DNA from 3 places in the Turicibacter sp. GALT-G1 genome. Region 2 is predicted to be linked to each of the others. Evidence: predicted binding sites of a transcription regulator. Region 2 holds the regulator's gene; each other region holds the start of a gene.

Region 1 (10,976 bases), on a different contig from region 2:
GAGACTTTTACAAAACTCTTTGAACATGCCACAGGTCGTATTATTGTCGCCACGTTTGCATCAAATATTCATCGTATGCAACAAATCATTGATGCATCTAAACGATATAACCGTAAAGTCGCTTTTAGTGGACGTAGCATGGAAAATATCTCTAAAGTCGCGACTGAACTGGGCTATCTTCATATCGATGATGACCAACTTGTTAATATCCATAATATCAATAGTGTAGCAGATGATGAATTAACGTTAATTGTGACAGGTAGTCAAGGTGAACCAATGGGCGCTTTAGCACGTATTGCTTTCTCTAATCATCGCCACATTAAGTTAAAACCAAATGACCTATTTATTATTTCAGCTTCACCAATTCCGGGAAATGACAAATTAATTGGACGTGTCATCAATGAGCTCTATCGTAAAGGATGTAACGTCATCTATAAAGATTTAGAAGCTGTTCACGTATCAGGTCATGCCTGCCAAGAAGAGCTCAAACTAATACTTAGACTAACCCATCCGAAATTCTTTATGCCCGTTCACGGAGAATACCGACATCTTGTTCATCATAAAAACCTTGCTGAAAAGGTTGGAATTCCGAAAGACAACATTGTTGTCTTATCCACAGGTCAAGTTCTTGAGCTAACACCTCACAGTGCTGAAGTTAATGGGCGTGTTCGCACAGGAGCTATCTTCGTTGATGGAATCGGTGTTGGAGATGTTGGAAATGTTGTCTTACGCGACCGCCGAATGCTTGCCGAAGGTGGAATGTTAATCGTTGTCGCCACAATTGATAAAGAATCAAAAACATTAGTCAGTGAGCCTTATATTGTAACACGTGGATTTGTTTATGTTAAAGAATCAGAAGATTTAATGAACGAAGTCAAACAAATTACTCAAACCGAAATTGAAATGCTTCTTGAAAATGAAACAAATGAAATTCTCGTGATGAAAAACCGTATTAAAAAAGCACTCGAACGTTACTTGTATGAAAAAACAAAACGTCGTCCAAGTATCTTCCCAATTATCATGGAAGTCTGACATAAAAAAGGTATCTGAATTTATTATCAGATACCTTTTTCTATGATTTCTAGTAAAGCATTAGGTCCTTTATCGAGTAATTCTTCAAGTTTTCCGCCTTGTTCACAATATGAAATTACAGCGAACATTCCTGAAATCGAGGCATACTTGTCCCAGAATGAACCTGTATTTGCTTTCGAGAATGCTTCAGGAGTTAAGGCATATTCTTGTGTTAAGTAATAACGTAATTTTTGATACACTGACTCACGTCTATTGTTCATTTTGTCTGTATGCCAATCTAATGATAACACATCCTCTTTATATGATAGGAAATGCGCAATTCCTTCATCAAAGACAAGTTGTTTTAAAACATTAACCTTTGGTAAATGCTTAGAGTATGGATATCTTTGGCTCATTAAGACATGTGAAAGCTCATGCGTTAGAAAATCAGCTGCAATGAAATCAAGTTCCTCTAAACTGTCAGCATACGTACATAAACGAACTAAATCTAAAATAATGCAACGCATTCCAGACTGATCTTCCCTGACCACCCCATCATAAGGTTTCGGTGATCCAGCAATTAAATAAATTGCAGTTGTATCTGGAATTTGCATATCACCAAATACTTGGTGCCATAATGCTTCATTTAATGGTTTGAAATTATATAATCTATTTTGAATAGTCTCATATAAATGAACTAATAGCTCTTTATTCACATATGATGGTTCTTCAAATGTATATTGTCCAGGTACAATTGTATGATAAATCCAATGTTCCTTTACTGCATCTAAATTTCCATGTTCTAAAAATGAATCAATAATCTCAGTTTTAATAATCATTAAGGCTCCACCCCCTCTATTATTTTACCATAATTTTATACCTAACAGAGTCCACTCGATAAACCTCTACAAAATTTATCCAAAATTATTAGTACATAGGGAATCATGTTCCTAAATACCTATCATAAATAAAGTTTAAAGTAATACTACATAAAAAATTTTTACTACTAAAATCACAACTAGCATTTAACATAATAAAAAAAGGACCCCTGAAATCAATTCAAGAATCCTTCCTACTTCTTAAGAATTTTTATTAAGATTAACACAGATGGCTATGACACTGAGGATAGCTATTGTACCAATCGCAATTAGCTCGATCCAATTTTTTGAATACTCTAACCGTAAATAATCAATCTTCACTTCAGAACCATACTCACCATTTGAGATAATCCAAAACTGAAGATTTAACTTACTTTCTAATTCTTCTTTTGATAATGCCTTCTCTAAAGCTTTATTAATATCGTAAGTAAATGTACCTGTCTTATTTGTTGGATATTGTAAATAATAACCTCGATCACGACTTTCAACATAAACAAGCAATGACCATAATTGATCGGCTTCTTCGACCTTAATTTTGAACTGAGGTTTTTTGCTTAAATCAACTTCAAAGTAGCTCGTCTGCATTCCTCCGTTACCATTAGGATTTAAATTAAGCACATTAGCTGTTCCTTGATAATAATTAATTTTTGCTAGCGCATTAAGTCGTGATTGCCAATGTGTAATTTTTTGAGTCGTAAATGATGATTTCCATTCACGTTCTTTAAGAGGTTGTAATCCCTGATTAAAAATACGAATACTATTAACTGTAACATCTGAATCATCGCTATCTGCAACAATCGCTAACTGCACCTCATGTTTCCCTAATAAACTAAACCTTCCTGAATTTAATTTATTTAAAGCGTAGCTCATACTTGTAATAATATGTCCAGATTCAGTACTATCCTTTAACAAATAAAACTCTTGATCTGTGGATACATCTTTCAAAATCAATGACCATGTTCCTGTGAATCCTTCAACTTGTAAATCTAGCATTGGGACTTGGCTAAAGTCAATCTCAAATGGTTCGCTAATTGCACCACCATTACTTTTACGACCAATTACAACCTCTTTATATTCCTCACGTAATTGAATAGACCCCTCTTTATAAGATGTCCAATTTGCAAGATCGTGAGCATGAGCATTAATTAAATAGGGATTTTCCTCTTTCTGAATAAAGATTCGAGCATATGAATAATCTTTAACACCTGTATTCGTTGTTACCTCTGCTTCAAGTAAATGATAACCATTAACTAATTCATCGACTTTAACTACATAAGGTTGTGTATAAGTCACATTTTTAAAGACAGGTCGACCATCAATATAAATCGTAATATCCGAAACAGCTGCATCATCCGTTGATTTAATTTCTAAATCAATTGGATAATTATCAGAAATCGGTTCGTACTGTGAGATTCCCACAATATTTGTTGCTACAGGCACATTAGCAGTGACACTATGTTCGACTTTACGATCAATTTTGTACTGATTATCTCCTTCGTCTACTGGAATTTCAAGCACAATAACTGCTTCAGTTGACTTAATTTGAATCTCTGTTTCTTTCGTTACATTTTGTTCAATAAATGTATGACTGACTAAATCATATAAATCAACAGTTCCGTCAGTTGTAACTCGGTAATTAACGACCTTTTCTTCATCATGAGGGTTAAATAATAAAAATAGTGGATTTTGTTTTTCCTTATCGACATAATACTCATTTGTATTTAAATCGGTCTTTAAAATTCCTTCTACATTTGTCGGTTCAATCATCGCAGCTAATAGCCCTAAATAAGCACCACTTAAAACAGATAATCTTTGATTGGCTGTTTCATTATCTTTTTGTACTTTTTCCATCGGAATTAAATTACCGTAAACGGGATCATCTACATCATAAAAAAGGTTTAGATTTTGAGTCACTTGTAATAAGTAACGACCAACTTCAACAGCGTAGCGTTGATCATACTTTAACATAGGTACTAAGGCTGTTGCTCCGACAATACTTTGAAACGAATATGGTGTTCCTCCATACTGTGTACGCTCCCCGATTAATCCTGTTGCAAAATCTCCATTAAATGTTCCATATTCATGGCGATAGTCACTTTCAGTGAAGAAAAATTCCATATATTTCGCGGTATTAAAATGATATTCTTCAACTGAATTCAAACGTGCTGATAAATATGGAAGATATAAATAAAGCAGTTCATAGCCAGGATTTCGTTGGAATTCGTCCATATAATTCATACACAGCGTTGCTGCTTTAATATACTTTCGATCATTAAACTTCTCAAATGCATAATATTGAAGTAAAGCAATTCCTGCTGCAGCATCCGGTTCTATCCATTCACCGTTATCAAAAGGACATTTATTTTTAAAGTCATATCCCGTATATCCAAAATCAACAATTCCATCTGAGCCACCTAAATCCATCACGACTTCATACCATGTATCCGCAATATTTCGAAGCATTGCATCGGAATCTACAGTCGCCTCATAACGATCCATTAACATGAAGTAAGCTAGGGCAGGATAGATTTGTTGCCAAAAACTCAACTCCGTACTATCCATATTTTGATAATTCAATAGAGTTCCTTCACCATTTTCAATATTGTAGTAAGACTCAACAAACTGAACTAAATTATTTAATTGCTCCTCACCAATTCTCTCCTTATTAAGCTTCTCTGCTGATAATAAAGCACCTATTAAGGTTAAAGCTTGTGTATATTCACCTTTTCTTTCTTCATCTGTGTAACTCACAATCCCAATGGATTCTCGCCCCGTATTCTTAGATTCTTTTTCAAGAAACATCAGATTATAGTCCTTCATATTAAATAACATCTCGTTAAACTTTGTCGCTCGTTCACGCCAATCTGTATACTGATAGCTAACTGGTAGATATGGAATATCATGTGTTGCCTGAATATATTTATAAAGAGTTTCTGACTTTGTTTCTTGTGCACTTACGGTTTGAGATCCAAAAGCAACCGTCATTATAAAACAAATAGCAGATAATCCAAATAAAAAAAGTCGCTTCAACTTCATCCCAATCACCTCAAATAATTGTTAATTTACTTCAATTAGTATTTACGATTATAAACTAATTATGTAGAAATTGGGCGAACTAACAAATCAAGAAATCAAAAAAGCCATCTTCTAAAAGAAGATGACTTTTATCTATCAAGTTAATATTAGAATTCTAATAATCCTAAGAATGATTCAACATCTAAAGAAGCTCCACCAACTAAAGCTCCATCGATTTCTGGTTGAGCCATTAAACCAGCAACTGTGCTAGGTTTAACTGATCCACCGTATTGGATACGGATAGCATCAGCAGCTTCTTGACCATGTTCGCGAGCTACAACTGAACGGATGTATCCGATAGTTTCGTTAGCTTGCTCGTTAGTAGCAGTTAATCCAGTTCCGATAGCCCAGATTGGTTCGTATGCGATAACTGTTTCTTTAACTTGCTCTAATGATAATCCTTCTAAAGCACGTTTGATTTGAGAATCAACTACTTGGTTAGTTGTTCCATTTTCACGCTCTTCTAAAGATTCCCCACAGCAAACGATTGGAACTAATCCGTTAGCAAATGCTGCATGAGTTTTTTTGTTAACTGTTTCATCAGTTTCGTTGAACATTTCACGACGCTCACTGTGTCCTAAGATAACATAAGTTACTCCTAAGTCTTTTAACATACCTGGAGCGATTTCTCCAGTGAATGCACCGTTAGCTTCGAAGTGCATATTTTGAGCACCAATACGTAAGTTTTCTCCTTGATGTTCAACTAATGAACGTAAGTATAATGCTGGCGCACAGATAGCAGTTTCTACTTTATCTGAGCTCGGCACTTTGTCTGCTACAGCTTTGATGAATTCTACAGCTTCATCATAGTTTTTGTTCATTTTCCAGTTTCCTGCGATGATTGGTTTTCTCATGAAACTCACCTCTATTAAATATTTTAGTATGTATCTTGTCGGAAAAAAGGAATTCACAAAAAGGTGAATTCCTTTGAGTTTAGCTTAAAAAATTATTTGCATCCGCATCCACAGCATTTATCGCTTAATGAAGCAACACCTGGTAATTCTTTACCTTCTAAATACTCTAAAGAAGCTCCTCCACCTGTTGAGATGTGAGAGAATTTGTCAGCGTATCCTAATTGCATTGCAGCAGCAGCTGAATCTCCACCACCGATGATTGTGATAGCACCTTCTAAGTTAGCGATAGCTTCACATACACCGATAGTTCCTTTAGCGAAGTTAGACATTTCGAATACACCCATTGGTCCATTCCATACAACTGTTTTAGCATCTTTTAATACATTAGAGAATAACTCAACAGTAGCAGGTCCAACATCTAATCCCATTTCGTCATCAGCTAATGCATCAACTGAAACTACGCGGAACTCAGTATCGTTAGAGAATTCTTTAGCAGCAACTGTATCGATAGGTAAAACTAATTTGTCTCCACCTTTTTCTAGTAAAGCTTTTGCTAATTCTAATTTATCTTCTTCACATAAAGATTTACCAATGTTTTTACCTTGAGCTTTAAGGAATGTGAACATCATTCCTCCACCAACTAATACTTTGTCAGCTTTATCTAATAAGTTTTCGATAACTCCGATTTTATCAGATACTTTAGCTCCACCTAAGATAGCAACCATTGGACGTTGAGGCGCATCAACAGCTCCACCGATAAATTCGATTTCTTTTTCTAATAAGAATCCAGCTACAGCTTCTAAGTTAGCAGAGATTCCAACGTTTGATGCATGAGCACGGTGTGCAGTACCGAATGCGTCATTTACGAAGATATCTCCTAAAGAAGCCCAGTATTTACCTAACTCAGGATCATTTTTAGATTCTTTTTTACCATCTAAATCTTCGAAACGAGTGTTTTCGAACATTAAAACTTCTCCATCTTTTAACTCAGCGATAGCAGCCTCTAATTCAGCTCCACGAGTTTCAGGGATGAATTTAACGTCTTGTCCTAATAACTCAGCTAAACGCTCAGCAGCTGGACGTAATGATTTAGATGCTTTATCTTCTTCAGATTTGATTTTTCCTAAGTGAGAGAATAAAATAGCACGTCCACCATTTTCTAAGATGTATTTGATTGTAGGTAATGCAGCTACGATACGGTTGTCATTTGTAATTTTTCCGTCTTTCATTGGTACGTTGAAGTCTACACGTACAAGGACTTTCTTTCCATTTAACTCAACATCTTTAACAGTTTTTTTGTTCATGTGATGAGTCCTCCTTAAATTATTTTTCACAATATTATTTTAACGCTTTTTTACATATAATTCAAACATTACCTTCTATTAAAGCGCTTTTATATAATGGTGAAGCCAATATAAAGCTTCCGCTACTGTGAGCTGTCTTATTTTTTCACGATTTCCATTAAAAATGTATGATTTTAAGAAAATTTGACCGCATATATTAATCGCGATATAAACTAGACCCACTGGTTTTAACTCACTTCCACCACCTGGTCCTGCAATTCCAGTTACACCAACTGTGATATCAGCACCCGTTAACTTTTCTAAATTGAATGCCATATCGCGTGCAATCTCTTCAGAAACTGCTCCAAACTCCATTAAACGATTCACATCAATGTTTAAACGATTTAATTTTGACTCATAACTATATGTCACGATTCCTTCTAAAAAGACGCTAGATGCTCCTGAAACGTTCACAAGAGTTGATGAAAGGAGACCACCACTGCAACTTTCAGCCGTTGCTATTTTCAATTGCTTTTCGTTCAGCAAGCTCACAATTTCTGTTGCAAGATCTGTATTTTGATCTCCAATATAGTAATCTTTCATAATTTCTTTAAACTCTTCATCAAAGGCTCTTAAATCCTCTTCATAAGCATCCACTGTAGAAACAATATAATCTACTTTATCAGGAGCACAATAAGGTGCAATATTTAGATGAGGGTAACGTTCATATAAGTGTAAAATCATTTCTTCTGCATAAGACTCTCCAATTCCACATAAACGATAGCTATTACTAATCTTACGCTCCTTAATCTGATCAATAAAATAAGGTCTTACACTCTCTGAAAACATTAATTCAAGCTCTGCTGGAGGTCCAGGTAATAAGAAAACTGATTTATTATCCCGCTTTAAAAATAATCCCGGTGCTGTTCCATTATTATTGGGTAAAACTAGTCCTTCTTTAAACTTATAAGCTTGACGATGATTATTATTTGGAATTTCTCTATTGCTACGTCTGAAATACTCACAAATACCTTTATAAATCTCATCATCATAAACTAGTTCTGTTTTAAAATACTTTGCAACCCCTTCACGTGATAAATCATCTACCGTTGGTCCTAATCCACCAATAGTAATCACTAAATCCGCATAGGTATATGCAATCTCTAACCCTCGAACAATTTCATCCTCTAGATCAGGAACTACTTGTTGATGAGTTACTTTTCCACCTAACTGTTCTACTTGTTTTGCAATAAAAGCACTATTCGTATTAATCGTTTTACCAGACAGCACTTCATTACCAATCGCTAAAATCGCAACATTCACACCGCTCACCTCTTGTTTAACATGAACTATTTCAGTTTTTTTATTCTAACTTAGAAAAATCCATCTAACTCTATTCTAATGAAAATAATAAAAAAAGCTATCCCGAAATGGGATAGCTTTCCAAAAATATCGCTTAACTAAAATTATTTAATTAAAGAAGCGAAGTATCCTAAAGTACGGATTAATTGGTTAGTGTAAGACATTTCGTTGTCATACCAAGCAGCAACTTTAACTAATTGCTCTCCGTTAACTTCCATAACTTTAGTTTGAGTAGCATCGAATAATGATCCGTAAGAAATTCCGATTACGTCAGCTGAAACGATTTCATCTTCAGTGTATCCGAATGATTCGTTAGCAGCAGCTTTCATTGCTTCGTTGATTTCAGCAGCAGTTACTTTAGTGTTTAAAGTACATACTAACTCAGTTAATGAACCAGTGATTACTGGAACACGTTGAGCTCCACCGTCTAATTTTCCGTTTAATTCAGGAATTACTAAACCGATAGCTTTAGCAGCTCCTGTTGAGTTTGGAACGATTGATGCAGCAGCTGCACGTCCACGACGTAAGTCACCTTTTCCGTGAGGAGCATCTAATGTATTTTGGTCATTAGTGTAAGCATGGATTGTAGTCATGAATCCTTTTTGTACACCATATTTGTCGTTTAATACTTTAGCCATTGGAGCTAAACAGTTAGTTGTACAAGAAGCTCCTGAGATAACTGTTTCAGTTCCGTCTAAGATATCTTGGTTTACATTGTAAACTACAGTTTTGATATCTCCTGTAGCTGGTGCAGAGATAACTACTTTTTTAGCTCCTGCTTCTAAGTGTAATCCAGCTTTTTCTTGAGAAGTGAAGAATCCAGTACATTCTAATACTACGTCTACTCCTAATTCTCCCCAAGGTAAGTCTGCAGGGTTACGCTCAGCAGTTACTTTGATTTCTTTACCGTTAACAACGAAAGCACCTTCTTTAACTTCGATTTCTCCGTTGAAACGTCCTTGAGCTGAATCATATTTGAATAAATGAGCTAATGTTTTAGCATCAGTTAAGTCGTTGATTGCAACTACTTCGAAGTCATTGTTTTCGATCATTAAACGTAAAGCTAAGCGTCCGATACGCCCGAATCCATTAATCGCTACTTTAACAGCCATGTGAAGATTCCTCCTAAGATATTATAAAATTGGTCATTTTTCACATTACGTGTATTTTAACACACATAATATATTGTGAAAAATTACTACATTTTTATTCTAACAATTTGTACCATGATAATCAAGTTATAAACTAATGTAAGCGTTTATAATAACAAATACTTAACAAAAATGTTTAAGAATTTTTACTTAAAAATGAATATATTACCACTCACAACATTAAAATAGAGTATGGCCGACGCAATGCTATATTTTTTTGTCCAGTTGTGGTAAAATGTGCTATAGAAATTTTTATAAAAAGAGGGGTGCCTTATGAGTAGTTATTTAGTACCGACAGTCATTGAACAAACAGCTCACGGTGAGCGTGCATATGATATTTATTCTCGCTTATTAAAAGATCGTATCATCATGTTAAGTGGTGAAATTAACGATTATACAGCAAACATCGTTGTTGCTCAACTTTTATTCTTAGCTGCAGAAGATCCAGATAAAGATATCAACCTTTATATTAATAGTCCTGGTGGATCAGTTACAGCAGGATTTGCTATCTTTGATACAATGAACTACATCAAATGTGATGTATCAACAATCTGCGTTGGGATGGCAGCGTCAATGGGTGCTTTCTTACTTTCAGCGGGTGCTAAAGGTAAACGCTATGCTTTACCTAACAGCGAAGTCATGATTCATCAACCACTTGGTGGAGCACAAGGACAAGCCACTGAAATTGCCATTGCTGCAAAACACATTTTAAAAACTCGTGATAAATTAAATAACATCTTATCTGCTCAAACAGGTCAACCACTTGAAAAAATCGAGCAAGATACTGAACGAGATAACTTCATGTCAGCTGAAGAAGCTGTAGCTTACGGTTTAGTTGACCAAGTTGTTGTTCGTCCAGTGGACATTTCAGCAGATAATAAATAATTCAAAAAGTAGAGATTAAATTCTCTACTTTTTTTGCTAGAAAGCTAAAATATAGACTCTAAACAAGATAAAATAAATCTAAGTAATAATAACCCAATCATAACATCAAAAAATATACTAAACATATCTATTTTCTTCAATTTTTTCATTCTATCTCTTAACTGATTAAAGTTGACTTTAAGCAATTTTAAAGATGAGATATTACACTTTGTTCTCCTTTCATGAATCCATCTAATGAAACATTAAAGAAATCACTGAAAAGAATTAAACGATGAAAATCAGGATAAGAAATGCTATTTTCCCACTTAGAAATAGTTTGTCTCGATGTATTTAAAAGTTCCCCTAATTCATCCTACGATAATCCTCTTCACTTCGTTAAATCCAATAACCTATCATTAAACTTCAATAGGAATCCCTCATTTCTAAAAATTGTTGATACAGCAATAACATTCATCTTAGCTCCCCCTCCATCAATAG
Region 2 (10,976 bases):
ATATATTTAATGGTTTTTTGATTGGTTCAATTACGCAATGGATAGGGAGTGCACTGTTATTTTTATTTGGATTTTATATGTTTTATCAGGCCCTATATAAGCAAATAAAAGCTAATAGTGATGTGAAGATTATTAATGATGCTGCTGATTTAGCAGAGAATTTTGATAAGGACCATTCAAAATCTATTGATATTAGAGAAGCTTGTATGTTAGGTTTATTTTTATGTTTGAATAATTTGGGTTTAGGTATTGGTGCTGCTTTAACAGGGCTTAATATTTATATTACATCAGTAACTTGTTTAATTTTAAGTATCTTATTTATTGAATTTGGATGTCGTTTAACATATAATTTTTTAAGTTACAGTACTGTGAAGTATGCAGAGTATATTGCTAGTGTGATTATTATGTTACTGGCTATTTACCAATTGTTCTTTTAGTTTAGGTCAGGATACAAAAGGATGAAGCGTAGTCTTCATCCTTTTGTATTTTATTGTCGTATTAGTACTAATCTGTTTACTGAGATATGTTATAATAAAGTTAGAATAAACTTTCTAATTTATTAAGATATTTATGATAAAATTTATCCATAATAATTCATAATCTTTATTTAGAACTTATAGGTGATAGTATGACATATATAATTAAAACAAATTCTGTTGAAGAAACTCAGTTACTTGCTGAGAAGATTGGTGGTTGGGTTCAACCTGGTATGATTTTGACTTTAGAAGGTGATCTTGGTGCAGGGAAGACAACTTTTACGAAGGGATTTGCAAAAGGTCTTGATATTAAACGAAATGTAAATAGTCCGACGTTTACCATTATTAAGGAATACCAAGGACGTTTACCACTTTATCATATGGATGTGTATCGTTTAGAAAATGGTGCTGAGGATATGGGATTAGATGATTACTTATTTGGTGATGGTGTTTGTGTTGTTGAGTGGGCTAGTATGATTGAAGATATCCTTCCTAAAGAACGTCTAGATATTAAAGTATATCGTGAAGGTGAGAACGATCGCCGTATTGAATTAACTCCTGTAGGGGAATTTTATGAATCAATTCGTGAGGTGTTATAAAAATGTTTGTTTTAGCTATTGATACATCAAATACTACTTTATCGGTTGCTCTTGTTGAGAATAATGAGATATTAATTGAAGTCGTTGAGGCTACTAAAAATGATCATTCAAAGCGTTTGATGCCGACGATTGAAGCCTTATTTAAAAAAGTTAATCGTACCCCTAAAGAGCTTGACTTAATTGCTGTTGCAGAGGGGCCAGGTTCATATACGGGTGTTCGTATTGGAGTGACTGTTGCTAAGACGTTAGCGTGGACATTAAATAAACCGTTAGTAGGTGTTTCTAGTTTAGAAATTTTAGCTCGTAATATCAAAGAAGACGCGTACATTATTCCTTTATTTGACGCGCGTCGTCAAACGGTGTTTGCTGGAGTTTATGAAGGAGCGTCATCGAATGTCGTTATTTCAGATGGACACTATGAATTACAAGGTTTATTAGACAATTTATCAAAAAGTGAGAAAAAAATGTATTTCCTTGGTAATGATGTTGCAAGGTACTGGGATTTAATTGAGTCTGTTCTAGGTGATAAGGTAATTAAGGTGGAAGATGAAAATTTAAATATGCCACATGCCTCTGTTTTAGCAAATTTAGCATTAGAAAAGACTCCTGTAGATAATATTCATCATTTTACGCCGAAGTATCATCGTTTACCAGAAGCAGAAATGAATTGGATGTTAGAACAAAAAAATAAGGGATTATAATGATGAATATTCGTTTAATGAGAGAAGAAGATTTATTTCAGGTTACATCGTTACATGATGTATTATTTAAACAATCTTTTAATTTTGAAGATTATGTGCAAGAGAAGATGTTTCATTATGGGATTGTTATTGAAATCGATCATCAAATTGTTGGTTATTTAGTAGGTCAGATTATTTTTGAAATGTCAGATTTATATTATGTTGCTGTAAATCCTGATTACCGATCAAAAGGTTATGGAAGATTGCTTGTTGAACAATTTATCCAAGATGCGTGTAAAAACGAAGGTGATACGATGTCATTAGAAGTTCGTATGAGTAATCACACAGCGATTCGTTTATATGAGAAGTGTGGGTTCATTTCGGTTGGAACTCGTGCAAGGTATTATGCAGATGGTGAAGATGCATTATTAATGACTCGTAATTTTAGATAGAAGTTGGTGATAGTCATGGAAAAAGATATTTTAGTATTAGCGGTTGAGAGTAGCTGTGATGAGACGAGTGTTGCGGTTATTAAAAATGGAACTGAGATTTTATCGAATGTAGTTGCATCTCAGATTGAGAGTCATAAACGTTTTGGTGGGGTTGTTCCTGAGGTGGCAAGTCGTCATCATGTTGAGAGTGTGACGCTTGTTTTTGAAGAGGCTTTAAAGGTAGCAAATGTAACTTGGGATGATATTGATGCGATTACGGTGACCGAGGGGCCAGGTTTAATTGGATCATTATTAATTGGGATTAATGCAGCAAAAGCTTTAGCATTTGCTCATGATATTCCATTAGTCGGTGTGCATCATATTGCGGGGCATATTTATGCGAATCAATTAGTGGAACCTTTAGAGTTTCCATTGTTAGCATTAGTCGTTTCAGGTGGCCATACGGAGTTAGTTTATATGAAGGATCACTATCAGTTTGAAGTGATTGGTGAGACGTTAGATGATGCAGTAGGAGAGGCTTATGATAAGGTGGCTCGTACGTTAAGTTTACCGTATCCAGGTGGTCCACATATTGACCGTTTAGCCGCTGTTGGTGAAGATACTTATAAGTTACCTCGTGTTTGGTTAGATAAAGAGTCTTACGATTTTAGTTTCTCTGGGTTAAAATCAGCAGTTATTAATACCGTACATAATGCAAAACAACGTGGTGAGGAGATTGTTCCTGAAAATTTAGCGGCAAGTTTCCAAGCGAGCGTGGTGGAAGTTCTTGTGGAAAAAACGATGCGTGCGGCACGTGAATATAACGTAAAACAAATTATTGTCGCTGGTGGAGTATCAGCCAATAAAGGACTTCGTAAAGGTTTAGAAGAAGCTGTTGCGAAAGATGGCCATATTAAATTAACGGTTCCTCCATTATCACTTTGTACAGATAATGCAGCGATGATTGGTGCTGCAGGAACGATGGCTTATTTAAAAGGGCATCGTAGTGGAATGGATATGAATGGATTATCAGGAATGGAGTTAACTTCATTATAAAAAAGTAGCCGTAAGGCTACTTTTTTATAGTTGTTGTAGAAATTTTTTTGTATAGGCTAGTCTTTCTTCGCCTATTTCTTTCCCAATTGTGGTGAAAAATTCGAATTTATTTTGTCGAATGTCATCAAAGAGTTGGTGTTGTGTTCCTTCGAGTGCAAGTGCTCTAGCTATTTCTGGAGCTCCAATCTGTTCTAAGGTATAGAGGTCATGAACGATTTTTTCTTCTTCTGTCAGAGGTGAGTGTAATTGACGTTCTAAGCTATAAAGACCATCTTTTATTTGATCAGGATCCCAATTTAAGGAGACAAGTTGTGATAAAGTTTGTGCCATAAATTTAGAATCTGTTTGAAGTTTAGTGAGTAATCCAGAGAAGGTTGCTAGGAAATAAAGTTTAGAAAGGTTTAATGTTTTGGTGTCAAAGAAATTAAGATTTTTGACGATACAGTTAAGAGATTCAGGTTGTGGATAGTAAGGAATTACATAAGTGAGATAATCTTGGAGATTTGTACTAGGGATACGTTTGATTCGTCCAAAAAGATGAACATCGTGATAAGTTCCGTTTTGATAGTAGGCTTGGCGACGTGTGCCTTCATGCTCAAAGTTGAGTGATTGGAGTAGTTTTTGGCTAGGTGTATTATAATCATATATTTCTGATTCGATTCGATGAACACCTTGGTTAAATAAGGTAGTTATTAATGTTTCAAGTGCTTCTTTCATGTAACCTTGCCCTCGGTGTGAGCCGAGCCCAAATCTAAGCCAGGCACAAGTTGCATGTTCATCTAACCAATTGATACGGATATATCCGATAGGCTCATTGGTTTCATTGATTACGAGAATGTAGTAGGGGTCATGATTGTTAGTAATATCTGTTTGTTCAGTTTCTGTGGTGAACTCTTTTTGACCTGTGGACATCTCTTGCAGATCAGGATCATTCTTCCATTGGGCTAGAAGTTTTGCATCAGTAATTTCAACGTTTCTTAAGGTTAGTCTTTTTGTTTTCATAGTATTCCTCCATTTTATGAATGTCAACAGAACACTCGTGACTTTAGTCATGGGAGGTTCAAGTGATGTTTAAGTATATGAAAAAGCTCTATCTTATATGAGATAGAGCTAGAGATTTTATTGGTAGGCGATTTGATTAACTCCCCCTTCGTTGTGTTTAATCTGATTTGCCTAGCTAGTGAACAAGATTTTTTGACTCTTTTTTTGAAAATTCCTCCTTTTGTTACATGATATTCACTACATATTGTGGATATTCAAAAAGTCGTCCAAATGGACGACTTTTTTTATGATAAGCTTAATTCTTCCCAAGTTTCCATAGATTCCATGATTAACTCTTCAAGTTCTTCGATTCGAGCTTGAACCTGTGCTGATTTTTGTGTGTCCAGGTAGACTTCTTCTTGGAAAAGCTCAGCTTTTTTATATTCAAGTTCTTCTTCATAGGCGGCGATTTTTGATTCGATGTCCTCTAGTTGACGTTTACGCTGTTGTTCTAATCGTCGCTGTTCTTTTTGTTTTTGGTAATCTGTTACATTGTTAGTTGTTGTTGCGTTTGACTCCTCAGCTAATTTAGCTGCTTCTAGCTCAGCCAATTGTTGTTTCTTCTCCATATAATCTGAGTAGTTTCCTAAGTATGATACTACCCCATGCGGAGTAACCTCTAAAATGCGTGTTGCGATTTTATCGATGAAGTAACGGTCATGGGAGATGAAGAAGACTGTTCCTTCATAGTCTTCTAGTGAAAGTTCTAGCATTTCTTTACTATCAATATCTAAGTGATTAGTTGGCTCATCTAGAAGTAAGAAGTTATTTTTTTGAAGCATGAGTTTACAAAGTGTTAGTCGAACCTTTTCACCACCAGAAAGTTGGTTAACTGTCTTAAAGACGTCATCTCCTGTAAACAGGAAGTTTCCAAGTAATGTACGAATATCTTTTTCTAGTCGCGTCGGGAAGTAGTTCCAAACTTCATTTAAGACGGTGTTATTAGAAGTTAGGTTTGCTTGCTCTTGATCAAAGTATCCCATGTCTAGGCTTTTACCGTAGTAAACTTCTCCCCCTAACTTTGGTAAGTCACCTGCTACTGTTTTAAGGATGGTAGATTTTCCGATTCCATTTGGCCCAATTAAAGCCACACGATCTAGACGATTAATTTGGAAGTCTAGATGATCTGAGATGATTTGATCTGGGTATCCAACTGTTAAATCTTCTACTTTTAGGACGTCATTTCCGCTTCGGCGGTCAATTTCAAATGTAATACCGATTGATTTATCGTTGATTTTAGGGATTTCAATACGCTCCATTTTATCTAATAGCTTACGGCGTGATTGAGCACGTTTTGTTGTTGAGGCACGGACGATGTTTCGACTAATGAAGTCTTCCATTTTTGAAATCTCTTTTTGTTGTTTTTCGTATTGCTTCATGAGGGATGCATAGGAAACTGCCTTTTGATCTATATAATCTGAGTAGTTTCCTTTGTACTTCGTACATTTTCGATACTCAATTTCATAGACCGTTGTTGCAATCTGATCGATAAAATAGCGGTCATGTGAGACGATAACTACGGCACCTGAATATTTTTTTAGGTATCCTTCCAACCATTCGATTGTATCGATGTCTAAGTGGTTAGTAGGCTCATCGAGAATTAGAACATCTGGTTTTTGAAGAAGGAGTTTGGCAAGAGCCAATCTTGTTTTTTGTCCTCCACTTAAGTTTGAGATTTTTTGGTCAAAGCCAATCTCATTGAATTTAAATCGATTGAGAATATTATTGATTTCAGATTCGTAAGTATAACCACTCATTAATTCAAAGCGATGATTTAAGTTTTGATATTGTTCAATAATTCTTAAGTATTGTTCGCTGCTTGGGTCTTCTTCAGCCATTTTAAGGCTTAGCTCTTCAAGCTGGCCTTTTAGTTTGATTGTTTCAGCGAAGACGCTTAACATTTCATTATAGATGGTGTCATTTGAATTAACGTGGCTTGATTGGGCAAAATAGCCTAGGACGACACTTTGTGGCTTGTGGATTTCTCCACTATCGAAGTCGATTTCATCAGCAATCATTTTTAATAATGTTGATTTACCGGCACCATTACGTCCAACAACGGCAATACGCTCCCCTTTTTTGACTTCAAATTGCACATTTTCAAGAATGGGAGTTCCTGAATAGAGCTTTGTCAATTTGCTAGTTTGTAATAAGATCATTTTGTTTCTCCTTTATATATTAACTTATCAGTAGATATTCGGATTTTATTGTATTTATTTATAAGTATAATGCTTAAAGAAGAGATAAGCAACGGACACTGGATGAAATAATAGTCGAATTTTAAAACAATTTAACATATAGACGTTTTATGCTTCTGACAGTATTCACATTGAATTATTTTCATGTTATTATTGAAATATGGTAAAGGAGGTTTTCTATGTTATCAAATATTCCAAATGCAACGATTAAAAGGTTAGCACTTTATCGTCGCTGTTTCGTTGAATTAGATGAAATGGGCGTTAAACGAATTCAGTCAGGTGAATTAAGCCAAAAAATAGGGATTGATTCTGCTACTATTCGACGTGATTTTTCATATTTAGGTGAATTAGGTCGTCAAGGATATGGATATGAGGTACGCGTTGTTTTAGAGGCATTTAATAATTTATTGAAAACAGAGGATGCACAGAGCTGTGTTTTAATTGGGGTCGGAAACTTAGGGCGTGCACTATTAAAGTATTTTAGCTCAGATAAGTTTAAGAAACGTGTATTTAGAACACCAGTTAACTTAATTGCAGGGTTTGATACAGATGAAAGCTTAGTTGGACAATGTGTAGGTGAATTGCCTCTTTATCATTTAAATGATTTAAAATCGTATATTGAAGAACACCGTGTTACTTATGTTATTTTAACAGTACCACCGACAGTTGCTCAAAGTGTTGCAACATCATTAGAAGGGTTAGGTATTAAAGGTATTTTAAATTTATCTTCTACAGTGATTAATGTGAGTGAAGACATTACCGTTCATGAAGTAGATTTAAATATGGAGTTAGAGACATTATTCTTCTATGTTTTTCAAAAAGAACAAGCAAAACATTAGTACTTTTTAAATTTCGTCCGTTATAAGCTTATAATCAATTGATTATAAGCTTTTTTTCTTTTTACAGGCGATGAATAATGGTAAAATAATGTTATTTTATTGAAAACTATTCAATACATCAGTATAATTATGAGCGATGATAGCGTTTGTCAAACTTAATGGTGATTTTATAACATCAATTAAGGTCATACTAACGATGTCAAATATAATATTCAAGACGTTGCATTCGAAAGAAGCGACAGTGGAGGAGAAGAAAAATGAATCAATCAAGAAAGAAAACCAAGTTTTTAGTTTTACTAACGATGTTTTGTAGTATTCAAGTTGTTTTAATGTTAACACCACTTGGATATATTCCATTAGGCCCAGTTCGTGCCACAACCATGCATATTCCAGTTATTTTAGCAGGAATTTTATTGGGAGTCAAAGGTGGAGCTATTACAGGATTAGTTTTTGGATTGAGTAGTGTGATTATTAATACGATTACCCCAACGATTACATCATTTGTATTTACCCCATTTTATTCATTAGGTGAATATCATGGAAACTTCATGAGTTTAGTTATTGCTATTGGTCCACGTGTCTTACTTGGGGTATTAGCTGCAGTGATTTATCATTGGTTTAAAAATAAAAATAATAAAATGAGATTATTCGGTAGTGGAGTTACGGCTTTAGTTTGTACGTTAATTCACTCCATTTTAGTGCTTGGAATGATCTACTTATTCTTTGGTCCAAGTTATGCGGCAGCCAAAGGAGTTGAAGTTTCAGCTTTATTTGGCTTATTACTAGGAATCATTACGACAAATAGTGTACTCGAAGCCATCTTAGCTACATTAATTATTGCACCATTAACGAAGGTGTTAGAACCAATTACGAAGAAGGTGATTTAGTTGAACAAAAAGACTATTGTATTGGGAGTTTGTGGGGGAATTGCAGCTTATAAAAGTGCACAACTTGCAAGTAGTCTATATAAAAAAGGTTATGATGTTCATGTCATTATGACGAAAAATGCTACAGAATTTATTACACCGATGACATTTGAAACATTAACTCATAATCGTGTATCTGTTGGAACGTTTGATCGCAATTTCCAGTATGATGTGAATCATATTTCATTAGCTAAGCGCGCAGATTTATTTGTTGTGGCTCCAGCTTCAGCAAATTGTATTGCGAAGTTTGCTCATGGATTAGCGGATGATATGTTGACGACAACGTTTTTAGCCGCTGCTTGCCCAAAACTCATTGCACCTGCAATGAATACAGGAATGTTAAATAATCCAATCACACAGCATAATATTGAGATTTGTAAAAAATATGGAATGACTTTTGTTGAATCAGATAGTGGTTATTTAGCATGTGGAGATGTTGGGAAAGGTCGTTTGGCAGAAATCGAGGATATTGAAGATGCGATTGAAAGTTTATTAGTTAAGGACAAGCCTTTAAAAGGAATGAAAGTTGTCGTAACCGCAGGACCCACTCAAGAAGATTTAGATCCAGTTCGTTTCATGACGAATCATTCAAGTGGGAAGATGGGGTATGCAGTGGCACGTGCTGCTCGTAATTTAGGTGCGGATGTGACGTTAGTCACTGGACCTGTTTCATTAAGAAAGCCAGTTTTCATGAATGTTGTTGAGGTTAGAACAGCAATTCAAATGTTTGAAGCAGTTGAGGCTCTAAAAGATGAGTATGATATTTTAGTGAAGTCAGCAGCCGTTTCAGATTACCGAGTGGAGCGTGTGAGTGATCATAAAATGAAAAAGCAAGGTAATCAGTTGACGATTGATTTTGTAACCAATCCAGATATCTTAGCTCATATGGGGCAGCTAAAAAAGGCGAATCAAGTTGTTTGTGGGTTTGCTATGGAGACTCAAGATTTAGTTGAGAATGCTACGAAGAAGTTAGTGAATAAAGGTGCTGACTTGATTGTTGCAAATCAGTTAAATGAAGATGCAGCGGGATTCAAAAAGGATACGAATGTGGTGACGATTTTAACGGGTGAGGGGATAACGAAGTTAGATGTCATGTCTAAAGAAGCACTTGGTTATGAGATTATGAATCGTTTATTACAGATTTTAGTGAAGAAAAGAGGGATAGTATGTTAGTCGTTATTGATGTAGGAAATACGAATATTACACTAGGGGTTTATGATCAGGATGAATTAATTGCAAATTTTCGGCTAACGACTAAATTGCAACGAACATCAGATGAATTTGGAATTACGTTATTTTCATTCTTTCAAACAAAGAATATTGATCCAAAGGGGGTTGAGGATGTTTTAATCTCGAGCGTTGTGCCTAAGATTATGCATTCTTTAACAAATGCTATTCGTAAGTATTTTAATATTGAACCAATCATTGTCGGTCCAGGTATTAAGACCGGTATTAGTGTGAAAACTGAAAATCCAAGAGAGGTGGGAGCTGATCGTATTGTTGATATTGCAGCAGCATATCATATTTATGGTGGTCCAGCGCTTGTTATTGATTTTGGGACGGCAACAACCTATGATTATGTCAATGAAAATGGTGAGTTTGAGTTTGGGGTCACGTCACCAGGAATTGAGATTTCTGCTCAAGCTTTATGGACACAAGCTGCAAAGTTACCTGAAATTGAAATTAAAAAGCCTGCGACGATTATGTGTCGTAATACGATTACGAGTATGCAAGGTGGATTAGTTTATGGTTATATCGGTCAAACGGAATACATTATCAAAAAAGTAAAGGAAGCTGTTGGTAAAGACATTAAAGTGGTAGCGACTGGTGGACTTGGGCGTATCATTTATAATGAAACTGATATGATTGATATTTATGATCCAGATTTAGCTTTTAAAGGAATGAAAGTTATTTATCATAAAACAAAGGGATAAGAAGATTATTGATCGTTGATAAAAAGGAATCAAATGTATTTGGTTCTTTTTTTATGTTCAGGCAAAATAAAAGGAAAATTATGGATTTGTTATTGAAAGTAATCACAGATTTAAATATAATAGGAGAAGTAATTCTACTAATGAGACTTAATGATGATCAGTTGACATCAATTAAGTAAAGCGTTAGGGGGATTAAAAATATTATTCAAGACGTTGCATTCAGAAGAAGCGACAGTGGAGGAGAAAGAAATGAATCAATCAAGTAAGAAAACCAAGTATTTAGTTTTAGTCACCATGTTTTGTAGTATTGAGGTATTATTGATGTTTACCCCTCTTGGATTTATTCCAATTGGGCCGATGAAGGCCACAACCATGCATATTCCGGTTATTTTAGCAGGGATTTTATTAGGAATCAAAGGGGGTGCAATTACTGGTCTTGTCTTTGGGATTTCGAGTGTTGTCAATGCCACGATTAATCCAACGATTTTATCATTTGTATTTACGCCTTTTTATTCGCTTGGCGAGTATCACGGAAATTTCATGAGCTTAGTTATTGCTATTGTACCTCGTGTATTGTTAGGCGTATTAGGTGGTTTAATTTATAGTTGGTTTAAAAATCGAGATAAAAATATGATTGGCGGAGGCGTAACAGCACTATTGTGTACAGTTCTACATACGGCGATGGTATTAGGAATGATTTATATCTTTTTTGGACCAAGTTATGCAGCTGCTCAAGGGTTAGATACAACACAGTTATTAATGGCCTTAATTGGATTGGTATTTACAAATGGTCTTT
Region 3 (10,976 bases), on a different contig from region 2:
ATGCATTTACGCATTAATTTTATTTTTTAAAGCTTTTGCAAAATTAGGATCGGTAATCCCAACAACTTTTCTAAAGTCTTTACCTAATGCATGACCTAGTTCATCACTACCTGCTTTTTGTACCCATTCGACACCATAAAACTTACATTTATCAGTGACCTTTTTAAATGTATTCGCTCCTGTGTCTTCTGCTATGATAACAAAGTGTACTTTTTTACTTTGAATAGCCCCAACTACAAGTTGTTCTCCTGTAATCACAGCACCGGCGCTTAATGCTAAGCCTAAAAAATTCAACCATTGTTGATTCATCTTCATCACCTATTTCGTTTGTTTCTGTGCTAATTCAGCTAATTCTTCATAAATAGCTTCAGGAACTTCAACTTCAAGGTGACGACTTAAAATATTTTTCTTTTTAGCTAATGCAACAACTTCGGGTGTTAAGTGTAAATAGACGCCACGACCATTCTTCTTACCAGTTGTATCAACTGATACTTCACCATCAGTCCCACGAACAATTCGAATTAATTCTTTTTTAGGTTTTTGTTCACCTGTAATGACACATTTACGCATAGGGATTTTCTTTTGTTTCATACAATGACCTCCTTGCGTGATTTTTTTATTATAGTTCAATTCCTAAATTTTCAGCTTCAGATTCAGGTTTAATATCGATTTTCCATCCAGTTAATTGAGCTGCTAAACGAGCATTTTGTCCACGTTTACCAATAGCTAATGATAATTGGTTATCTGGAACTAAAACAACTGTTGCTTTTTTCGCTTCATCCACTACTACTTTTGTTACTTGCGCTGGACTTAATGCATTTGCAACTAATACTTCTGGGTCTTTAGAGAATTGAATGATATCAATTTTTTCACCGTTTAATTCATCCACGATGTTTTGTACACGTTGTCCTGATGGACCAACACATGCTCCAACTGGATCCACGTTTGGATCTTCTGAAGCCACACAAATTTTTGTACGATCTCCAGCATCACGAGCAACTGACATGATTTCAACTGTTCCATCATAAATTTCTGGTACTTCTAATTCAAATAAACGTTTAATTAAGTTTGGATCTTTACGTGAAACGTAAACAACTGGTCCTTTATTTTTAGATTCAATTTTACTAATATAAACTTTAATACGTGAATTTGGTTTGATTTCATCTGGGTTCATAATTTCGCGCATTGGTAATAATGCTTCAATTTTTCCTAAGTCAACGAAAACATGTTTACCATCATCTTTTACCACAATGCCTGTGACAATTTCTCCTTCGCGATCTTTAAATTCTTGGAATAAATTATCACGTTCTGCTTGACGAATACGTTGTTTAACAACTTGTTTCGCTGTTTGTGTTGCAATACGTCCGAAATCTTTAGGTGTTACTTCGAAGTTAATGATATCTCCTTCTTCATAATGAGGGTTGATACGCATCGCTTCAGCTAAACTAATTTGTTCTTGAGGACGCGTTACATCTTCAGTGACTGTTTTTTGTTGATATAATTTAACTGTTCCAGTATGTTCATTGATTTCAACTTTAACATTTGTTGCTTGGTTAAAGTTTTTCTTATATGCACTAATTAATGCATGTTCAAAAGCTTCAATAATAATATCTTTTGAAATACCTTTTTCTTTTTCAAGTAATTCAAGAGCAGCAAAAAACTCTTTCGTGTTCATCCTTATATATCCTCCTTAAAACTTAATCGCAAGTCGAACCTTAGATGCCATATCATAAGGGATTTCAACTGTTTTTTTGCGAGTTTTAACTAATACTTCAAGTGTCATGATATCATTTTCGAATTGTGTTAAATAACCTTCGAATTCTTTTTGATTATCAATCGCTTTGTACGTTCTTACATTAACATAAGCTCCGATAGACTGTGCCACCTCTTCTTTTGTTTTTAATGGGCGCTCAGCACCTGGTGATGAAACCTCTAACATGTATTCATCTTCGATATAATCATGCTGATCTAATTTTTCACTTAATGCTTCGGCAATTGTCGCACATTGGTCAATATCAATTCCTTCTGGTGTATCAACATACACACGTAAGAAGAAAACTTGCCCCTCTTTCACATACTCAACATCAACTAAGTCAACTTGAGCTGCCTCGCAAATCGGTTTAACTAATTCTTCTGTTTTAGCTACGATATTTGACATTAGGATTTCACCTCTTTCAAACATTTTAACCATAATACAAAAGAGTGGGAAGTCCCACTCTTACACGAAATACTATGTGAAATTATTTTAACACAATTTAATTAGCTAGTAAAGTCATTCATGAATAATTGTGTTCTTCCAGTATTTTTACCATGTGGCCCATCATCTTTATTATAGACGAAAACGGTACATTATAATACTACCCGCAATCGAAACATTTAAAGATTCAATATTTTGTGTCATTTCAATAAAAATATTTCGATTTGTTGTGGATAGTAATTCTGGATTAACTCCTTGACCTTCATTGCCTAAAATAAACGCCATTTGAGAATCCTCTTCGATTTCTCCTAACGGCTGTCCATTTTCTAAGCTTGTTCCATAAACTTTAACACCATTCGCTTGAAGCATTGGCACATATTCTTTTAATGAATGAAACTCGATTGGAATTTTAAAAATCGCACCTTGTGTTGAACGGATGACCTTTTCATTGTACACATCGACACATCCATCTCCTAAAATGACACCATCAAAACCAAACGCGACAGCACTTCTTAAAAGGGTTCCTAAATTTCCTGGATCTTGAACACGATCTAACAATAATAAACGATTGTGACGTTCAATTGTTTTTGACTTCATTTCACAGACCGCCATGATTGGTTGTGGTGTTTCAGTAGAAGCAATTTGAGTAAATAAGTTTTCTTTTAAAATATAAACCGGTTGTTTTCCATTAAAAGCCGGATTTAAATGAACCGTTGATCCTTCTTTAACTAAAATTTCTTTAACAACATTTGAATTCATTGCTTCTAATACTAAGTGTTCACCTTCAACAATGAACTCATTTGATTGATATCGGTATTTTTTTTGTTTTAACTTCATCCATTTTTTAACTTTAGGATTACTACTTGATTCAATTAACATGTCATCACCTATAAATTATTTTAGAATTCTTCTTTACTATACACTATTTTGTTTTCTGTCACCTCATATTTTTAAATTTTTTTGTGTATTATTTTGTCGAATGCGGGCAAATTATGATTGTCAGGAGGTGACAAATATGGCCAGTCGTAATAAATTAGTTGTTCCTGGTGCTCAAAATGCTATCGACCAAATGAAAGCTGAGATCGCTCATGAATTTGGCGTAACTCTTGGCCCAGATACATCAGCTCGTCAAAATGGTTCTGTTGGTGGTGAAATCACTAAACGTTTAGTGAAACAAGCTCAACAACAATTAGGTTCTCAAAACCAACAATAATATAAGAAGAAACAATTTTTAAGAGGCAATCAGATGGTTGCCTCTTTCTATATCTCCCCTTAAGAGACTGATTAGTATTCTAGCTTTTTGCACTACTCTTCATTAATTAAATCGAAAATAAATTTCAAAAAAATCATTTTTTGTGTATTATTTTGTCGAATATGTGCAAATTATGATTGTCAGGAGGTGACAATCATGGCAAATCAATCAGGTCGTAATAAATTAGTTGTTCCTGGTGCCGAAAATGCAATCAATCAAATGAAAGCTGAGATTGCTAATGAGTTCGGTGTTCATCTTGGTCCTGATGCGACAGCGCGCCAAAATGGTTCTGTTGGTGGCGAAATTACTAAACGTTTAGTCGCTATGGCCCAACAACAATTAGGTTCAAAATAAGAAACTAAGTCACGACTTCTGATGAAGTAATAAACTTAGCTTCGACTTGTAAGAAAAGTTTCTTATGTTGAGGTCAAACAAATAAACTCAACATAAGATCAGGAGGTCACATCATGGCAACACGAAATAAATTAATTGTGCCAGGTGCTCAAGAAGCAGTTGATCAATTAAAAATGGAAATTGCAAATGAACTTGGTGTTAACTTCGGTCGTAAAGCAACTGCTGAAGAAAACGGGGCTGTAGGTGGCGAAATTACTAGACGACTTATTGCCCAAGCTAAACAAAGCTTAATAAAATAGTTCCAACTCTAATCTGTACAGTGTTTAAAAATTACATTCTACCTTAATGGTACCAATGTCAGGAGGTTATTAATATGTCAAGACGTAATAAATTAGTTGTTCCTGGTGCTCAAAATGCAATTGATCAAATGAAATATGAGATTGCTCGAGAATTTGGTGTAAATTTAGGCCCTGATACATCTTCACGCCAAAACGGTTCTGTTGGTGGCGAAATCACTAAACGTCTCGTTGCAATGGCTCAACAACAATTAGGTGGAACATCTCAAAAATAACTAAAGAATTTTAAGTTATAGATAAAACGTATCCATTAGAGTGTCTTTGGTTAATTTTACCATCTATTTTTAAGAATGATTTTGTTCATTAGGGACACTCTAATGATTGTTAGGAGGTGAACAAAATGGCTAACAACTCAAATAACTCAAACAGTAACAAACTTCTTGTTCCTGGAGCACAAAATGCTATTGATCAAATGAAATATGAGATCGCTAGTGAACAAGGCGTTCAATTAGGTGCAGATGCAACTGCTCGTCAAAATGGTTCTGTTGGTGGTGAAATCACTAAACGTTTAGTGAAACAAGCTCAACAACAATTAGGTTCTCAAAACCAACAATAACAATTGGGTTTTAGCATCATGTACAAACCTGTAACACAATTGTTTTAAATAAACATGAATGTAAGGGAATGCCATGAATACTAATCCGCCAACTATACGGAGTTCACGTTAAATTCTAATGAAACGTGAGGGATCAATGATGGAAGCTAATCCACCAAAGCGTATTTAACATAACGTATTACTGTGAATTAATTGCACCAAACGCTTTAAATTTTATTTGAAACGTGAGGGATTGACAATGGAAACTAATCCACCAAAGCATTTATTTTCGGTCTCAGATTCACTTTCTAATTCTAGAACATTAAAAATGTGAGGGATTAATCATGAAAGCTAATCCACCCAAAAATAAATCAGATAGTCACAATCAATTACAAAAGATACGTGAGGGATAAATATGAGATCCAATCCGCCAACTATGAGTTAATCACACTTAAATATCATCAATGTTATGGTAAATGAGGTGTTTCCATTGGAGTGATTTAAGTTTTAAATCCTACTAATTCTATTAACCATTTGTTAATAAATGAGGTGTTTCCGTTGGAGCGATTTAAGTTTTAAATCCTACTGATTCTATTAACTATTTGTTAATAAATGAGGTTTTCCGTTGGAGCGATTTAAGTTTTAAATCCTACTGATTCTATTAACTATTTGTTAATAAATGAGGTGTTTCCGTTGGAGCGATTTAAGTTTTAAATCCTACTGATTCTATTAACTATTTGTTAATAAATGAGGTGTTTCCATTGAAGCAGATAGACTCATAGTAAATAAAGTAGCACTTCGGTGCTACTTTTTTATATTCTTAGAATATAGTATTTACCTTAACTATTCTATAAGTCCAGATAAGTTTTTCCAATTGTAAAAAACTTTTACCCCCCCTAGCAGTTGAGGATTAGATTGTCTTCGACAATCTGTCAGGTGTGCCCTGGACTATAGTTTACCTTACACGGCATGACTATCACACATTTAGGTTAATATACTAAATGTAGAAAACCTTTCTGTTTCTATTTAGAAAAGTTGTCGTAATAGTTAACTTTTTTATATTCATTCATTTTAATTCAATTCATATTTTTTGTATAAACTATCGATTACTTGTTATAAGGTATCTCTTTCAAATATATACTGTAGTATCCCTGTATTTTAAATAGAATAAAGCGATGTGAGTTTTTATTCTATTTAAAATTCATAAATCATTAATACTAATCACATCAAAGTTAAAATCTTAAAACTTCATGAACACAGGCTAGCTATCTAGCAATAAGACTGCTTCTTCTATCATTAAAACTATTTTTATGCCATGATTTGATTAACCCCCTTTCAATGATGAATGCAGTAATCCTATCTTATCTTAAAATAGTAAAAAGCACCCTGTCAAAAAGGACAGAGTGCTTTGGTCACTGTTTGGAGTTTTAAATTAGTGTATGCGTAGATTGGTGATTAATTATTTTGTTTCGCCGTAGAATGCATTTAAGTATAATTGTTTGATATCTTCAATTAATGGGTAACGTGGGTTAGCAGGCGTACATTGATCATCGAATGCTTCAACTGCTAATTCATCTACTGCTGCTAAGAAGTCAGCTTCTGATACACCACATTCTGAAATACTCATCGGAATATTGATTTCACGTTTTAATTCATCAATTTTATTTAATAACGCTTGAACCTTTTCTTCATTCGTACGTCCTGTTAATCCTACATACTCTGCAGCTTTAGCATAACGTTCGATTGCTTGAGGAGTTTCATATTGAGGGAATGTTCCTTGTTTGAATGGTGCATCTGTTGCATTATATTTGATAACTTCATTAATTAATAATGCATTTGCAATACCATGAGGAATATGGAATTTAGCCCCTAATTTATGAGCCATTGAGTGGCATAATCCAAGCATTGCATTAGAGAAGGCCATCCCTGCCATACATGAAGCGTTAGCCATTTTTTCTTTAGCTACTTTTGCTTCTGCTCCACCATGATAAGATTCTGGTAAGTAATCAAAGACTAATTTAGCTGATTCTAATGATAATGGAATTGTATATTCTGTTGCTACTGTTGCTACTAATGATTCTAAAGCATGAGTTAATACATCGATACCTGAAGCAGCACATAATCCTTTTGGCATGGATAACATTAAGACTGGGTCAACAATTGCCATTGTTGGAGTTAATTCGTAGTCAGCTAATGGATATTTAATTCCTGTTTCATCATCTGTGATTACAGCGAAAGGAGTGACTTCTGAACCTGTACCAGCTGAAGTTGCAATACATACTAAGCTAGCTTTTTTACCCATTTGAGGGAAGCGATAGATACGTTTACGAACGTCCATGAAACGCATTGCTAGGTCTTGGAAGTTAGTTTCAGGGTGTTCATATAATACCCACATAATTTTTGCTGCATCCATAGCAGATCCTCCACCTAAGGCGATGATGACATCTGGTTTGAAGTTGGCCATTGCTTCAGCACCTTTTTTAGCATCTGATAGTAATGGATCTGGATGAACATCTGTGAACATTGTATATTGAATTCCGTAACGATCTAACTCATCCGTGACTTGTTTTGTATATCCTAAATCAAATAACACTTTATCTGTTACAATAAATGCACGTTTTTTACCATCGAAGTTTAAGTCTTCTAATGCAACTGGTAAGCATCCAAATTTATAATAAACTTTTGATGGAACTTTAAACCAAAGCATATTCTCTCTCCTTTTAGCAACCGTTTTAATATTAATTAAATGTTTTGGTCCTACATTTTCTGATACTGAGTTATTCCCCCAAGAACCACAACCTAAAGTTAATGATGGCGCTAAAGCAAAGTTAAAGATATCTCCAATTCCTCCATGTGCTGTTGGTTGATTAATTAAGAATGTTGTTGTACGCATACGAGATGCCATCGCTTGAATATCAGCTTCAGCACGTAACTCATCTGCATAAATAGCTGAAGTATGCCCTAGACCACTATGGTTAACTAATGTTTCAGCCATATCCACTGCTTCCGCATGATTAGATGATTTGTACATTGCTAAGACAACTGATAATTTTTCATGAGCGAATGGTTCCTCTAATGAAGTATCAGTCACTTCACCAACTAAAACTTTTGTATCCTTAGGAACTTCAAATCCTGCTAATTCAGCAATTTTCCATGCTGGTTGTCCAACAATTTTAGCATTTAATGCGCCATTGACAATGATTGTCTTACGAACAGCCTCTAATTGCTCTGGATTTAATAATAAAGCTCCACGCTTTGTAAGTTCAGTCTTAACTGCATCATAGATTGACTCATCAACAATGATTGACTGTTCTGATGCACAGATGACACCGTAGTCAAATGTTTTTGATAATAATAATGAGTTAACAGCCATTGGGATGTTACATGTTTTATGGAAAATAACTGGTGTATTACCTGCCCCTACTCCAATTGCTGGTGTTCCTGAAGAGTATGCTGCTTTAACCATTCCTGGTCCACCCGTTGCTAAGATTAAATCGACTTCACACATAACTGTATTTGTTAATTCAATACTTGGTGCATCGATCCATGCAATTAATCCTTTTGGAGCTCCTGCTGCTTCAATTGTTTCACGAATCACTTGGGCTGTATAGTTTGTACAATTTTTAGCACGTGGATGGGCTGAAATAACAATTGCATTACGAGTTTTAATTGCCATTAAACATTTAAAACATGCTGTAGATGTTGGATTTGTTGTTGGAATTACTGCTCCGATTACCCCTACTGGCTCAGCAACTTTTTGAATTCCGAACGATAAATCTTCAGATAAAACCCCACATGTTTTTTCATTACGATATTTATTATAGATATATTCTGAAGCGTAATGATTTTTAATAACTTTATCTTCAACTAATCCCATTCCCGTTTCTTCTACTGCCATTTGTGCTAACGGAATACGTAAATTATTAATTGCCATTGCCGCTTTGTAGAATAATTCATCAACTTGTTCTTGTGTAAATGTGGCAAACTCACGTTGAGCTGCGCGCATTGTTTCAAGAGTTGACATTAACTCCTCAACATTTGTAATTTTATTTGTCATTCCGACTCCTCCTCAATATTGTGAATTCATTCACTTACTTACAACGCTATTATATTACATTGTGAATTATTTGTCTAATGAAAACGGATTGAAAACGTTTATAATTTCACAAATAGTAAATTTTATGATAGAAAGCGTTTTTCACTTATATATTTTACCTTATTTAACTATAAATGTAAAAATATAGATTTTTATTTCTTTCTACATTCGCACCCAAGAAAGATTATAGTTCGACAAAAAATAACTTTAACAGTACAAATTAATCGTTTTATCATTAATATTTTTTTCTAATTGAGGTATATTTTTTTGATTCATAAAATGAACTTAAATACAAAAAAAGCTGGAAGAATATTACTTCTTTCAGCTTTTTATTTATATCAATTAGAATAAATCATTTAATGGACAAGCAGTATTATCTTCTAACTCAATGATTTCACCCGCACGAACTGTAATGATTTCTGTATTATCAATACATTTTTGTACTAATGATTCAAAATCAAAGTTTTGTTCAAATTCAATACATTTTTCAAGCGATGGATTAGTCGCTGGGTGCTCTGGAACAAAGACCGTACAGCAATCTTCATATGGACGAATTGAAATATCATATGTATCGATTTGTTTCGCAATTTCAATAATTTCATTTTTATCAAGTGTAGCAACTGGACGAATAATTGGCATATTCGTTACAGCATTAATTGCATACATACTTGCTAATGTTTGAGAAGCAACTTGCCCTAAACTTTCACCATTTGCTAAAACTAAAATCTCACGTTTTTTAGCAATTCCTTCAGCGATACGATACATCATACGACGCATAACTGTCATTGTATAGCTGCTAGGAATATTCTCATAAATGGCTGTTTGTAATTCCGTGAATGGAACTACATGAACATCAATTGAGTCTACCGGTGCATAATGAGCATTTTTCTCCATTAAGTCTAACACTTTTTGTTTTGAACGAACTGATGTATATGGTGGTGATGCAAAGTGAATCGCTTCAATCTCAACTCCACGTTTTTGCATTAGGTATCCAGCAACTGGACTATCAATTCCACCTGAAATCATTAATAAACCTTTTCCACTAATTCCAACTGGGAACCCACCAAGACCTTTAATGTGATCGGCCATAATGAATGTTCCTTCGCGACGAACTTCAACAAACACCGTCATATCCGGATTATGAACATCCACGCTTAAGTGATCCGTATTAATTAATAAATGTGCCCCTACTCCACGTGAAATTTCACCTGATTGCATTGGGAATTGTTTATCTGAACGTTTTGTTTCTACTTTAAATGTAGTTGGAACTTTTGGTTGTTCATTAATAATCTCTAAAGCTAATGCTTTAATTGCATCAATTTCATTTTCACAACGAGCAGCTAAACTATAAGATTGTAATCCGAAAACTTTATCTAGCTGCTCTGTTACTAATTCTGGCGCTGTCCCATTTAAAATGATATAGAAACGGTCACGTGTCACTTCATATTTTAACTGATCAAGCCCACGTAACTTGCGGCGAATAATTTTGTGTAATGCATTTTTAAAATACTTACGATTTTTTCCTTTAATCGATAATTCACCATAACGGACTAAAATACGGTCATAAATCATTTCATCATTTCCTTCCTCGATAACCTGCTGCGATTTGTAGTACTAGTGTTTTAGTTGTGCCACAACGATTTTTAAAGCTTTAATTAGTCGATCTACTTCCTCCATTGTCGATAGATTAGAGAAACTAACACGTATACTCTCTTGTGCAACCTCATCACTAATCCCTAATGCTAATAAGATACGTGAAGCAGTCGCTGATTTAGATGAGCACGCTGATTTTGCTGAGATATAAACATCATATTCCTCAAGCGCATGAACTAACGTTTCACCTTTAATCGGAGCGGCAGCAAAATTGATGATATAAGGCGTTTGATGTTCGTGATTACTATTTACCACTACACCATCAATTTTTCTTAATTCGTTCATTGTATGATCGAATAATTGTTTAACATGTTGGTAGTTTGTTTGCAGTGGCTCTATTGCTAAGCGTAAAGCCTTAGCAAGCGCAACTGCACCCGCTACGTTAATTGTTCCTGAACGAAGGCCATACATTTGATGTCCCCCTGTAATTTCAGGTGTTAAACTTAAATATTGATTCACGATTAGTGCTCCACTTCCTTTTAATCCATGGAATTTATGAGCAGATAATGATAATAAATCAATATTCATTTTAT

The links. Region 2 encodes Rex, which represses fermentation and respiration genes when NADH is low (regulators of the CRP and FNR family bind a similar motif). Its sites were predicted from a motif close to GTGAANNNNTTCAC; they were not measured.
Region 1: the regulator Rex is predicted to act here: its motif matches at 9,625-9,638, upstream of gap (type I glyceraldehyde-3-phosphate dehydrogenase).
Region 3: the regulator Rex is predicted to act here: its motif matches at 8,772-8,785, upstream of adhE (bifunctional acetaldehyde-CoA/alcohol dehydrogenase).

What each region holds. Positions count from the first base shown of each region.
Region 1 covers NZ_JAMQUS010000056.1:33,777-44,752, forward strand. The annotation lists gene NEH74_RS10170 (ribonuclease J) at 1-1,032, shown strand, start outside; gene NEH74_RS10175 (hypothetical protein) at 1,059-1,850, opposite strand; gene NEH74_RS10180 (hypothetical protein) at 2,091-4,925, opposite strand; gene tpiA (triose-phosphate isomerase) at 5,072-5,818, opposite strand; gene NEH74_RS10190 (phosphoglycerate kinase) at 5,911-7,122, opposite strand; gene NEH74_RS10195 (competence/damage-inducible protein A) at 7,201-8,424, opposite strand; gene gap (type I glyceraldehyde-3-phosphate dehydrogenase) at 8,568-9,575, opposite strand; gene clpP (ATP-dependent Clp endopeptidase proteolytic subunit ClpP) at 9,888-10,499, shown strand; partial or broken gene NEH74_RS13725 (helix-turn-helix domain-containing protein) at 10,687-10,836, opposite strand.
Region 2 covers NZ_JAMQUS010000027.1:87,663-98,638, reverse strand. The annotation lists gene ytaF (sporulation membrane protein YtaF) at 1-437, shown strand, start outside; gene tsaE (tRNA (adenosine(37)-N6)-threonylcarbamoyltransferase complex ATPase subunit type 1 TsaE) at 629-1,075, shown strand; gene tsaB (tRNA (adenosine(37)-N6)-threonylcarbamoyltransferase complex dimerization subunit type 1 TsaB) at 1,078-1,776, shown strand; gene rimI (ribosomal protein S18-alanine N-acetyltransferase) at 1,779-2,207, shown strand; gene tsaD (tRNA (adenosine(37)-N6)-threonylcarbamoyltransferase complex transferase subunit TsaD) at 2,223-3,242, shown strand; gene NEH74_RS05785 (GNAT family N-acetyltransferase) at 3,267-4,244, opposite strand; gene NEH74_RS05780 (ABC-F family ATP-binding cassette domain-containing protein) at 4,529-6,442, opposite strand; gene NEH74_RS05775 (redox-sensing transcriptional repressor Rex) at 6,661-7,320, shown strand; gene NEH74_RS05770 (ECF transporter S component) at 7,578-8,207, shown strand; gene coaBC (bifunctional phosphopantothenoylcysteine decarboxylase/phosphopantothenate--cysteine ligase CoaBC) at 8,208-9,419, shown strand; gene NEH74_RS05760 (type III pantothenate kinase) at 9,413-10,180, shown strand; gene NEH74_RS05755 (ECF transporter S component) at 10,430-10,976, shown strand, end outside.
Region 3 covers NZ_JAMQUS010000026.1:38,530-49,505, reverse strand. The annotation lists gene NEH74_RS05180 (L7Ae/L30e/S12e/Gadd45 family ribosomal protein) at 7-309, opposite strand; gene rnpM (RNase P modulator RnpM) at 319-591, opposite strand; gene nusA (transcription termination factor NusA) at 620-1,675, opposite strand; gene rimP (ribosome maturation factor RimP) at 1,691-2,158, opposite strand; gene NEH74_RS05160 (TrmH family RNA methyltransferase) at 2,330-3,076, opposite strand; gene NEH74_RS05155 (alpha/beta-type small acid-soluble spore protein) at 3,213-3,410, shown strand; gene NEH74_RS05150 (alpha/beta-type small acid-soluble spore protein) at 3,606-3,803, shown strand; gene NEH74_RS05145 (alpha/beta-type small acid-soluble spore protein) at 3,917-4,102, shown strand; gene NEH74_RS05140 (alpha/beta-type small acid-soluble spore protein) at 4,177-4,374, shown strand; gene NEH74_RS05135 (alpha/beta-type small acid-soluble spore protein) at 4,500-4,715, shown strand; gene adhE (bifunctional acetaldehyde-CoA/alcohol dehydrogenase) at 6,154-8,751, opposite strand; gene thiI (tRNA uracil 4-sulfurtransferase ThiI) at 9,133-10,362, opposite strand; gene NEH74_RS05120 (cysteine desulfurase family protein) at 10,405-10,976, opposite strand, start outside.